4 regions of the Ammoniphilus soli genome follow, and region 4 is predicted to be linked to each of the others. Evidence: riboswitches for the same ligand, from Rfam matches in the RefSeq annotation. Region 4 holds a riboswitch; each other region holds the start of a gene.
The links. Region 4 has a riboswitch for cobalamin ahead of ABLT31_RS10410 (energy-coupling factor ABC transporter permease). Riboswitches for the same ligand answer to the same signal wherever they lie in the genome.

Region 1 (2,991 bases), on a different contig from region 4:
AGATTTTTCGGCATTTGAAGAGCGGTCAACTGGCGGAAGCCAGAAAAGCCCTTTCCATGGTCGTCGGGAGGGACACGGAGAACTTGGATGAGCCGGAAATTTCAAGAGGTGCGGTCGAAACGGTGGCCGAGAATATTGTGGACGCGATTCTTTCTCCCTTGTTTTATGCAGCCATCGGCGGTGCACCCTTAGCCATGGCTTACCGGGCAGCGAATACCTTGGATTCAATGGTTGGGTATAAGGATGAGCGATACATGAATTTAGGCTGGGCTTCAGCCCGCTTTGACGATTGGGCCAACTATATTCCGGCGCGGCTGGCTGCGGCTGTTCTCGTGGTCGCTTGCTGGATAAAAGGTCATAACGGCACGGCAAGCTGGCAGATCGTCCGGCGTGACGCAAGGCTTCATCCGAGCCCCAACAGCGGGTTCACCGAGGCTGGGATGGCTGGCGCACTAGGGATACAATTGGGGGGCTTGAATTATTATCAGGGAGTTCCGTCCCATCGGGCAAGGCTCGGCGATCCCCTGCGGCCGATCCGGGCTCAGGATATAAGAGAAACCGTACAGGTGATGAAGCTTGTATCCCTCCTGTTTCTCGCCCTGGTTATGATAGGCAGAATGGGATTCGAGAAATTCTGGTAAAGGAAAGAAGCAAATGAAACTCACCCTCTTAAGGCATGGACAGACAGACTGGAATGTACAGCGGCGAATGCAAGGGAGAAAAGATGTTCCGCTTAATTCGACGGGAATTAAGCAAATCCTGGAGATTGGTGAATTTTTTTCAACCCAACTAAACTATCGTTTTGATCGGATGATTGCAAGCCCTCTGCTTCGGACCCAGCAAACCGCGGCGCTTTGCAGCGAGATTCTGCGGCTTCCGGCCGAACTGCGCGACGAGTTTCAGGAGCGCTCCTTCGGGGATCTCGAAGGCCAGACCATCGATGAAATCCGCCAATGCTACCAGATCGAAGATGTGGAGGAAATGGCGGAAGGATGCTACGGGGTAGAGAGCCTGGATTCTTTCCGGGAACGGCTGCAGCAGGGCTTGCGCTATCTGGAGGCAGCCTATCCCAGCGACCGGATTTTGCTCATCACCCATGGCAGTGTAATCAAAGCCATCGCAGGGTTTTACGGGATAGAGACCTGCATTCTGAAAAATGGAACATATATCGAATTGAAATAAGGTGTTGAATGCCAACTGGCTTTTCTGTATGATTTAGGCATATTAAGAACTTTTGACCATATCTATAAGTTGTACAATTGAATAGCGAATGAAGAGATAGGTGCTGAATCTAGGTTCAGCTTAATAGGGAAGCTCGGTGTACAATCCGACACGGTCCCGCCACTGTGATGGACGCTAATGGAAAATTAGCGGCTTTCAGCAACAGCCACTGGAATCATAACTGGGAAGGCGCTGGAAGGAAGTCCTAAGTCAGGAGACCTGCCTATTTCTTTAACACGGTCAACCTACGAGGAATAGGAGAGTGTTAGGATGCAGTCTGCCATTTTGTCTTCTTGATGAAATGATTTTAGTAGCTATTAAAGCATCTCTAACCATTCATGGTTGGAGGTGCTTTTTTGGTTTTGCAGCTTTTTGTTGCAGGAGGTCTCGTTAGCTTTCGAAATAACAGGAGATTTTCCAGCTATTTAAGTGTTTGGCTAGAAAAAGGGCCAAATAATCGGACATATTTCCTGTTAAGCCAGGCAAAACTATCAAATTTTGCGCATTTCAAAGAAATAGCCGGGCTTTTTCCTGCTATTTTCATCGAAAGAACCCTCAAATTTCAGATAGCCGGATTTTCTCCTGTTATTTGATTGACCAACCGTATGGAAAATAAGAAAGGGTGGTACAGCCATGAAAGGGAAGCTGCTAGTCATTGGCTTTGGTCCCGGAAGCTTTGAGCATATAACCAAGAGGGCGCGGGAGGCGCTCCAGGAAAGCGATGTGATCATCGGCTACTCCACCTATGTGGAGCTGATTCAAGGACTGCTTACGGATCAAGAGGTAGTGAGCACGGGGATGACGGAAGAAGTCAGCCGTGCCCGGGAAGCGGTTCGCCAAGCCGAGACGGGAAAGAAGGTAGCGGTCATATCCAGCGGCGATGCGGGCGTCTATGGCATGGCCGGATTAATCTATGAAGTTTTAGTAGAGCAGGGCTGGAAGAAGGAGTCAGGGGTAGAAGTGGAGATTGTCCCCGGCATATCTGCCATCAATTCCTGCGCGGCGCTGTTAGGGGCTCCTATTATGCATGATGCCTGCACCATCAGCCTAAGCGATCACCTGACTCCCTGGGATCTGATCGCGAGACGGATTGAAGCGGCAGGCCAGGCAGACTTCGTGATTGCCTTATACAATCCGAGAAGCGGCAGAAGAACGAGGCAGATCGTGGAAGCGCAGAAGATTCTATTAAAATACCGATCCCCGGACACTCCGGTTGGCCTTGTCAAAAGCGCCTATCGGGATCGCCAGCATGTTATCGTCACCACGCTTGAAAGGATGCTGGACCATGACATCGGGATGCTGACGACGGTAGTGATCGGCAATACATCGACATTCCTTTATGACGGGTTGATGATTACCCCCCGCGGCTACCAGCGCAAATATACGCTCACGGCTGATGAACAGCCCTTAAAGCCGCATCAGCGCCTAAAAGCAGAGAACGAGCCCTGGGCCTTGGAACAGGAGACCTTCGAAACGCCAAAAACTCCTTTAGAGTGGGCGACTGAGGCGCTCTCCCTCATCAATCCGCCAACAGGACAGGCAAATCACCAAGCGGAACCGATATTGCAGCAAGAATCCATTTTTGAATTCGCCGTCAGCCCGGGCGTTGCCAACAAGAAATTCACGCCCCGGCAGATGATTGCCCTTGCGGAGGTTGCAGGGGAAAAGGGGAGCATTGAGTATACTCCGCATCACCAAATCATTTTGCGGATTCCCGCTGCACAGCCCGAGGAGGTTACGGAACGTTTAAGGACAGAAGGATTTATCCTA
Region 2 (2,991 bases), on a different contig from region 4:
CCAAATAACAAAAATGGCACCAAATAATACACTTACAGATAAAACACGACGATGATCAGAACCCACCAGGAATCGGACAAGATGAGGCATCATTAGCCCAACAAAACCAATAGCACCACTAACGGCTACAATAACGCCAGTTAGAAGAGCCGTTATGATTAAAAGAAGTTTCCGAAATTGATCTGTATTCACTCCAAGTGTACTTGCTGTTTCCTCACCCATCAGTAAAACATTGAGTGATCTTGACTGAAGGAGAAGAACCACCGTGCCAACGATGACGGCAAGGGCTGGAAGGGTTAAATAGCCCCATTTTGCCCCTGTTAAACTTCCTTTGATCCAAAATAGCACAGAGCGAAGAGCAGACTCTTTCGGTGCGGCAAGAACAATGAGACTCGTTACTGCCAATAATACGGCTGAAATCGCAATTCCAGCGAGTAATAGCCGAACCGTTGAAATGCGTCCTCCCACTTGCGACAGGTGAAAAACACATAGCATGGATAATAGCGCACCAGTAAATGCCCCAGCGGAAAGTGCATATTGACCAAATATACTAAAGGCACCAAACAAAATCACCAACGTAGCGCCGACTGATGCACCAGAGGATACGCCCAAAATATAAGGATCAGCAAGAGAATTTCTAACAAGAGCCTGTATGGACACACCAACAACGGACAATCCTGCGCCGACAATTGCTCCCAATATTACTCTTGGAAAGCGGATATCCCAAATAATATGCTCTTGCGCCTTAGACCAATCAACTTGTACCCATTCCCCGATCATCGGGAGATGAGATAAGGCAATCCTCCATACCGTTTCAGGATGAATGGGAACAGGTCCAAGAGTAATAGCAATGGTCATTGAAACAAAAAGGATAATAATCAATCCAATAGAGAGGATAGGGAACCAAACCCAGTAGCTACTACTACTGGGTTTTTTCATTTCTATTTTACCGATGTTAGAACTATGATTAGATAACTCTTCCTTTTGGATGGAATTCTGCAAAGTATTTCACCTCTCCTCGTTAAACCACATGAACAGCTTACTTGAATTTTTCAGGATAGAATCCTTTTGCTAACGTTTCTAATGCACTCACATTTCTGACTCCCTCAAAAACACTTGATAGCGGAAGTACAACAAAACTTTTGTTTTTAATAGCCTTAACATCTGCCATTGCAGGATTATTTAATAAAAGTTTGATTTTTTCGTCTGCTGAGGTTTTACCATAATCATTAATCACAATAACCTCTGGATCACGCTTAACTACTTCTTCCCAACTTACCTTTGCCCAGTTTTTTTCGATATCATCAAACACATTTTTACCGCCTGCCATGGCAATCAGTGAAGTTTGTAACGATTGCCCAGCCGTAAACACGGTATCTTCTCCACTGTCAAAAACCAAAACACGAATCGGTTTTTCTACTTTTCCAACTTTGTTTTTGATCTCTTGTATATCTTTCTGCATGGATTGAACGAGTGCTTGCGCTTTTTGTTCGATATTAAAAATACGTCCAAGGTTCAGGATATCTTCATAAACATCTTCCATTTTTGCGGCAGTCACGTAAGTTCCTTTTGCTACATATGCTTTTATCCCATACTTAGCGAGATCATCCACTGCGGCTAATGCTTCTTTACCAGAAAATGCACTTTCACGTCCGTAAACGAAATCTGGATTTATCCCTAGTAATACTTCAAGAGAAGGATACTTTTCAGCGAGAACAGGTATCTTAGAGAATTTTTCCTTTAGTTCGGGAAGATATTCACCGTCACTATTATATGCAGTTCCAACTATATAATTTTCCAATCCAAGAGCTAACATAATTTCCGTTGTATGTTGATTTAAACTTACAACTCGTTTTGGTACTTCTTCAAAAGTGATCTCTCGATGATAATTTTGAATAGTAACGGGTTGATAGGCTTTTGGTTTCTCTGGTTCCTTTTGTTTGTCTTCAGTTTTTACTGGTTGCACCGAAGTTTCTTTTTCGCCTTGACCTGAACTATTGCATGCAGACAGAATAGAAACCATAACCATCATCCATACCAACAATGAGACACGTAATTTACAAGCCAATTTCATTCTTATCCCCCCTGTGTTAAATACTATACCTCTCTTCGATTGTTGTAGTTTCTACAAAAATATGACCACAACAACAAACAACAAAAAAAGCATCCCCCTTATTGGAAAGATGCTTTTACGTGCAACAAACGAATAGCTGATTTGATAAAACTTGTTCAAACCATTTCAGCATGTCACGTAACACCACCCCTATCTCCCGTAGGTTTTTATAGTGTTCTTCTTTATGGCAGGTCTCCTGACTTAGCCTCGACCATTTGTTCCCCCTTCCCAGTCCTTAAACCAGTGGGATACGAAACAGATGTCAGCATTACAGTGGCGGGACCGTGTCGGATTTAAACCGACTTCCCTTTTAAGCTACGATATTTATCGGTAGCACCATAAAGCACAATATTTAGTTGTTCAAGTGGTATTGTACTTCAAAATACAGGAGAATACTATTAAAATATTACTCTGTAAAATGAAATGATTTAAGATAATATATTCTATCCTTTTATTTAATATACATAATTCTCTCGTTGTTTCGTTTATCGAACTAAGAGGAAACTTCAGATGGTTTACCATAGGTCAAAGATCTTGATCAACCTTCCTTTTATAGAGATTCAATATTGATATTTTTAGCAAAATAAAAACCGCTAGTTAGCGGTTAGTGTGTAAAGAATTATTTGTTTTCTTCATATGCAATTAGAACTATGTTTTCGTTCGTATCTCGACGTATTTCTTCTTCTAGAGATTGAATTTTGTTTAGTTGATCGGCTGGTAAGGTAGCCACTGGAAAACTATTATCCATTTTGATTCCTCCTATATAGTATTTTATTAAAAGTATGGGCAAGGAACAGTTTATCTAAACGCGAAATCGTGCTTTCATTAACTCTTTACATCAGTTGCTATTGTATTAAAGTGTCTAGTATTATTACAGG
Region 3 (2,991 bases), on a different contig from region 4:
TCCTTGATCAAGCAAGGAAAAAAGCCGAATCGAACCATAGAACTTGCAGTGTTTGTCGATGAAGAAGGGGCTCGGTTTGAAAAAGGTTTATTTGGCAGCCGGGTCATGATGGGGGAAGTCACCCCTAATGAATTAGGCCGACTTGTAGACGCAGATGGGGTTACCCTAGAGAAGGCGATGAGGGAGGCAGGATATGATCCGAATCGAATCGCTGAAAGCCGCCGCCGCCCGGAAGACATCTTTGCCTTTTTGGAGCTGCATATTGAGCAGGGGAGAATTCTAGAAAGCGAAGAAAAAAAGATTGGAATCGTGAACGGAATAGCCGGCCCTTCCTGGAAATCCTTTACGTTTCTCGGGAGCACGGACCATGCCGGAAACACCCCGATGCATCTGAGAAAGGATGCGGTTGCGGCAGCTTCTGAATTTATTTTGGGAATAGAAAAGCTTCCCCGTATGTTTAGCCCGACAGCCGTCGCAACCGTAGGAAAACTCAACGTCTTCCCCAACGGCACGAATATCATTTCGGGGAAAACGGAAGTTTTCGTGGATGCGAGAGACATTCAGGAGGAAACGAGAGAGCGGATGCTGGAGGCGATTATCGAGCTGGCTCAGGAAACCGCACAGAAACGCGGACTGCAAGTAGAAATCGATCACATTATTTCCATTCCTCCTGTCCTGGTCCCCGACTGGATCCAAAGCGCCGTTGCAGCGGCAGCTGAGCGAAATGGACTGCCTGCACGAACTTTGCCAAGCGGAGCCGGGCATGATGCCATGATCATAGGAAAACATGTCCCATCCGGCATGATTTTTGTTCCTTCTTTCCACGGGAAAAGCCATTCTCCGGAGGAGTGGACATCCTTGCCGGATTGCGTGAACGGGATGCTGGTGATGAGAGATGCATTGTGGGAGTTAGCGAAAAAATAAACCCTCCCCTTGACACAACCTATATATAGGTGTAAAGTTCAATTGAATTACATATCTTGTGTGAATAGGTTCCTTGAGGATAATCAAGGATGAAAAGGGAAGTTCGGTGAATAATCCGACACGGACCCGCCACTGTGATAAGGGAGTTCCTATCCTCAATGCCACTGATCCATAAGGATTGGGAAGGCGGATAAGAATGATGATCTTTAAGTCAGGAGACCTGCCTGTTTCACGTTTGACGCGACGAACCTACGGGAGCCTAGGGAGGTGTTGAAATGGACATTTTCATGGGGTTATTCTCGTGCAGTGAAGCATTTCTTCCCTTTATTGGGGAGAAGTGCTTTTTTTGCGTTTAAAATCAAAATCATCTTCAGGAGGAATTCATGATCACGATCATCAAACGAAACGGAACGGCAAATTCCTTGGATATTGAAAAGCTTAAAGTCGTAGCCCAGTTTGCGTGCGGAGAGCTGGAGCATGAAGGCTATACCCCAGAGCGTTTGGTCAAGGAAGTAGAAATTCAGCTGAAGGACCAGATGTCCACGCGGCAAATCCAAAAGACCCTGATCCAGACGGCGGTTGAGCTGACTTCGATCAGCGAACCGAAATGGCAGCAGGTAGCAGGAAAGCTTCTCGCTTATGATGCCTACAAGGAAGCCAGTCTGAATCGCGGCTACAGCACGTTCGGGTATGGCGATTTTTTTGAGCTGATCCAGAATATGACGGAACAAAGATTGGTTGGCTCGTACATCATCGAGGGTTATACCCGTGAGGAGATAGAGGAATTGGGGCGCTATATTCGCCCGGAAAGAGACTACCTGTTCAGTTATAGCGGGTTAAAGATGATTCTGGACCGCTATGTGATCAGGGGATATGACCGGGAAATCCTGGAGCTGCCGCAAGAAATGTTCATGGGCATTGCCATGCATTTGGCCTTATCCGAAAGAACGGAGGAGGATAAGATGGAGTGGGCAAAAACCTACTATGATCTGTCTTCCGCGCTGCGGTTCACCTTTGCCACTCCGACGATGAGCGGGGCAAGAAAGGTACACCATCAGTTATCCAGCTGCTTCATTGATACCGTGGACGATAGCCTCAAAGGGATTTACTCCAGCGTATCCCATTTTGCCGAGGTATCCAAAAACGGCGGGGGAATGGGGCTTTATTTCGGCAAGGTCAGGGCAAGGGGATCCGATATCCGGGGCCATAAGAATACCAGCGGCGGAATTATCCCTTGGATCCGCTTGGCGAATGATACCGCCACTTCCGTCGACCAATTGGGCCAGCGAAGCGGCAGCGTGTGCGTATGGACGGATATGTGGCATGCGGACCTCCTGGAGTTTCTGAAGCTGAAAACGAATAGCGGGGACGACCGGGCGAAAGCCCATGATGTTTTCCTGGGATTATGCGTTCCGGACCTGTTTTGGCGTGCAGCGGGAGAAAACATGGATCAGCTTTGGCATCTGTTTTGCCCTCATGAAGTCGAGCGGCATATGGGATTTCGATTGGAGGACACATGGGGCGAAGAGTGGGAGAAGAAGTACCAGGCTTGCATCCGCAATAAAAGCTTGCGGCGCACGGAAGTGAAAATCAAGGAGCTGGTCAAACTGATGCTGACGTCCCAGCTGGAAACCGGCACCCCGTTTATCATGAACCGGGATCATGTCAACCGGATGAATCCGAATGCTCACCTGGGGATGATCCGCTCTTCCAACTTATGCACCGAGATTTTGCAGAATATGAGTGCAGGAGAGTATCTGGAAACCCATGCTGAAACGGCAGACGGGGATGAGGTGATCGTAACCAAGGTTAAAGCGGGAGATTTTGTGACCTGCAATTTATCCTCCACCGTCATAAGCCGGAACTTGAAGGAAGAGGAACTGAAGGAAGTGGTCTTTGCGCAGATCAGAGCCATGGATGCCGTCATTGATCAGAACGAATATCCGTTGAAAGCGGCTGAAATCACGAATAAGAAATATCGGGCGGTCGGATTGGGATCCATGGGATATCACCATGCCCTGACGCTGCTTGGAATCGCATGGGAAAGCGATGAGCATATGAGATGGG
Region 4 (2,991 bases):
GCCCGGCGGCTCCCATATCGCATCGAACCACGGCTTATAGTCAGGCGCGATCTCCCCGATCGCTTCCTCGGCTTGCCCATCGGCCCCTCCGAATTCAGAATCCTTTTGCATTAATAAGGGAATAACGGCAATCATAACAGCAAGGAAAAGCAGCAGAATATTTTTTTTCAATTAGCGCACCTCCTTTACGGGAATTTTTAGCCATTTTAATTCGCTCATATTATATTTGCTAATCAAGTTCATCACGATGACGGTCAATAACCCCTCACTTATGGCAATCGGAATTTGCGTTAGGGCAAAGATGCTGGAAAACTTGGCAAACGAAGCCATTGCTCCTCCTACCTCAGCCGGAAAAGCAAGCGCCAGTTGAAGGGAGGTAACCAAATACGTGCCCAGATCGCCCAGCATGGCTGCTAAAAAAACAGCGACGGAAAAGGATACCTTCAGCCGGAGGCTAAGCACATAAACGCCATAGGCAACAAAGGGCCCGACGACGGCCATGGAGAAAGCATTGGCTCCTAGTGTAGTAAGTCCTCCATGGGCGAGCAGCAAGGCTTGAAACAAAAGAACAATCGTACCAAGAACACCCATGGCTGTTGGCCCGAACAAAATGCTTCCAAGACCTACCCCTGTTGGGTGGGAGCTGCTTCCTGTAACCGATGGGATTTTTAAAGCCGATAATACGAAAGCAAAAGCACCAGATAAGCCGAGCATGGTTTTCAGCTCAGGATGTTCTTTAATTTTGCTGCGAATAGAACGGAACCCCACGATCAGAAAAGGTATGGTCAGCAGCCACCAGAAAATCACCCAGCCTAGGGGCAAAAAACCCTCCATAATATGCATTGCATAGGCTGGTTCAGAGGAGTTGGCCCAGAAATAAACGGTTAGGGCCGCAATCAGCAAAATTGGTAATGACACTAATGGTTTTTTCATTTTTCCCCTCCATAGTAAACATAAAAAAGCACCCAACCTTCGAGGGTTGAGTGCTGAGAAATTGCATTCACGGAACTGAAAAATTACACGTACTTGCACACGTGACGTTCCTTTTTGCAAACACCTCCCTATTTCCCGTAGGTTTTGTTCCAATTGGACTAGGCAGGTCTCCTGACTCATCATCACCGCTTCCTGCACCTTCCCGTCCCAGCTTTCAGACAGTGGCCATTTGCAGGTTGCTCCGATTTACAGTGGCGGGAACCGTGCCGGGATTTCACCAGCTTCCCTATTAAGCAATACGTGACACAGCGTGAACCACGTAATACACCTATCCATAAATTTTAGGATATTCATTTGTTAGTTCTAACTATATTTCAGAATGGCAAAGATGTCCATATAAAACTTTTCAGACGGCAGACTTTCGATCATAAACTAGGAAGGTATGAGGATAAGTATTCTTCTCGTCAGTTTCTCCATCCGTTCTCGAACACTCTACCCAATCTTCGAGGTGAAGCTCGGGGAGAAAGGTATCTCCCTCAAATTCTTCATCAATGAGAGTAAGGTAAAGCCTGTCCACAACAGGCAAGAATTCTTTAATGATCTCTGCGCCGCCGATCACAAAAAGCTCTTCCCCTTTAAATGCAGCCAGGGCCTCCTCAATAGAATGAAGAACCATACAGCCCTCAGGCTGATAATCTTTTTGACGAGTTAGGATGACATTTTTCCTTCCTGGAAGCGGCCTCCCCATCGATTCAAACGTCTTCCTTCCCATGAGTACCGTATGCCCCATCGTCGTGCGCTTAAAATAGGCCAAATCGGCTGGCAGGTGCCATGGCATCTTATTATCCTTTCCGATCACCCGATTCCTGGACATAGCGACTATCACTGAAATCATACGGAAACCTCTCCTTTAATGTGCGGATGAGGATCATAGTTTTGAAGCTCAAAATCTTCATATTTAAAGTTAAAGATGTTCTTGACTTCCGGATTAAGAACCATCACCGGTAAGGATCTTGGTTCTCTGGTCAATTGCAGCTTGACTTGCTCGAGATGATTCGCATAGATGTGAACATCCCCAAAGGTATGAACAAAATCTCCTGGCTCAAGGTCACACACCTGCGCGATCATCATCGTTAGCAGAGCGTAGGATGCGATGTTAAAGGGAACGCCTAGGAAGACGTCCGCTGATCTTTGGTATAGCTGACAAGAAAGTTTTCCTTCGGCAACATAAAATTGGAATAATGCATGGCAGGGAGCTAGCGCCATTTTAGGAATATCGGCTACATTCCACGCACTGACGATAAGTCTCCGGGAATCAGGATTAGTTTTGATGTCTTTAATTACTTGTTCGATCTGATCGATAGTTGAACCATCTTCACAAGCCCACGATCTCCACTGCTTCCCGTAAATCGGGCCTAGCTCTCCGTCTTCCTTTGCCCATTCCCTCCAGATTCTGACGCCTACCTCTTCCAGTTCATTATTATTGGTAGACCCTTTTAAGAACCATAAAAGTTCATGAATAATCGATTTGAGATGAAGCTTTTTCGTGGTTATAAGCGGGAATCCTTCTTTTAAGTTAAACCGCATTTGATATCCAAATGTACTGATGGTACCGGTGCCTGTCCGGTCATCTTTTCTGACTCCGTTGTCTAGAATATGTTTGCATAAGTCAAGATATTGTTTCATAGGGCGTTGATCACCTCATCAATCACTTAATATGGCAATTCGATATCGTAGTAGCGGTATTATGAAAATTTACTTTTCATCGATCATTAATTGTCTGTACCATGACCGCTTATCTTGCAATAAAGCAGCCATTTTCTTTCCAATCTTAAACGAATATAGGCTATGTTTCAACACTTTACCTCTATAGGTATGTTTCGAAATGTCCAATACTCACATTTCATGCACAAAAGGAGGGTTCCAAAAAAAGAGAAGGAGCCCCATGATATCCCATGGGCCACCCCCTCTTCGCTTTATACCATCTTCAATATCGCATCCCTACCACTCATGCCGGCCTTGATGCCATGGGCCTCCGCCGTTTTGGTAACGGACTCG

Region 1: another riboswitch for cobalamin. It lies ahead of ABLT31_RS24780 (hypothetical protein); the one in region 4 lies ahead of ABLT31_RS10410 (energy-coupling factor ABC transporter permease).
Region 2: another riboswitch for cobalamin. It lies ahead of ABLT31_RS33075 (ABC transporter substrate-binding protein); the one in region 4 lies ahead of ABLT31_RS10410 (energy-coupling factor ABC transporter permease).
Region 3: another riboswitch for cobalamin. It lies ahead of ABLT31_RS22100 (ribonucleoside-diphosphate reductase subunit alpha); the one in region 4 lies ahead of ABLT31_RS10410 (energy-coupling factor ABC transporter permease).

Annotation. Positions count from the first base shown of each region.
Region 1 covers NZ_JBEGDL010000016.1:59,804-62,794, forward strand. The annotation lists gene cbiB (adenosylcobinamide-phosphate synthase CbiB) at 1-641, shown strand, start outside; gene ABLT31_RS24775 (histidine phosphatase family protein) at 655-1,182, shown strand; cobalamin riboswitch at 1,264-1,462, shown strand; gene ABLT31_RS24780 (hypothetical protein) at 1,578-1,814, shown strand; gene cobJ (precorrin-3B C(17)-methyltransferase) at 1,855-2,991, shown strand, end outside.
Region 2 covers NZ_JBEGDL010000039.1:39,972-42,962, reverse strand. The annotation lists gene ABLT31_RS33080 (FecCD family ABC transporter permease) at 1-939, opposite strand, end outside; gene ABLT31_RS33075 (ABC transporter substrate-binding protein) at 1,040-2,074, opposite strand; cobalamin riboswitch at 2,283-2,469, opposite strand; gene ABLT31_RS33070 (hypothetical protein) at 2,733-2,861, opposite strand.
Region 3 covers NZ_JBEGDL010000012.1:201,256-204,246, reverse strand. The annotation lists gene ABLT31_RS22105 (Zn-dependent hydrolase) at 1-924, shown strand, start outside; cobalamin riboswitch at 975-1,166, shown strand; gene ABLT31_RS22100 (ribonucleoside-diphosphate reductase subunit alpha) at 1,308-2,991, shown strand, end outside.
Region 4 covers NZ_JBEGDL010000004.1:22,496-25,486, forward strand. The annotation lists gene ABLT31_RS10405 (energy-coupling factor ABC transporter substrate-binding protein) at 1-171, opposite strand, end outside; gene ABLT31_RS10410 (energy-coupling factor ABC transporter permease) at 172-933, opposite strand; cobalamin riboswitch at 1,078-1,280, opposite strand; gene ABLT31_RS10415 (dihydrofolate reductase) at 1,340-1,828, opposite strand; gene ABLT31_RS10420 (thymidylate synthase) at 1,825-2,619, opposite strand; gene ABLT31_RS10425 (YunC family protein) at 2,910-2,991, opposite strand, start outside.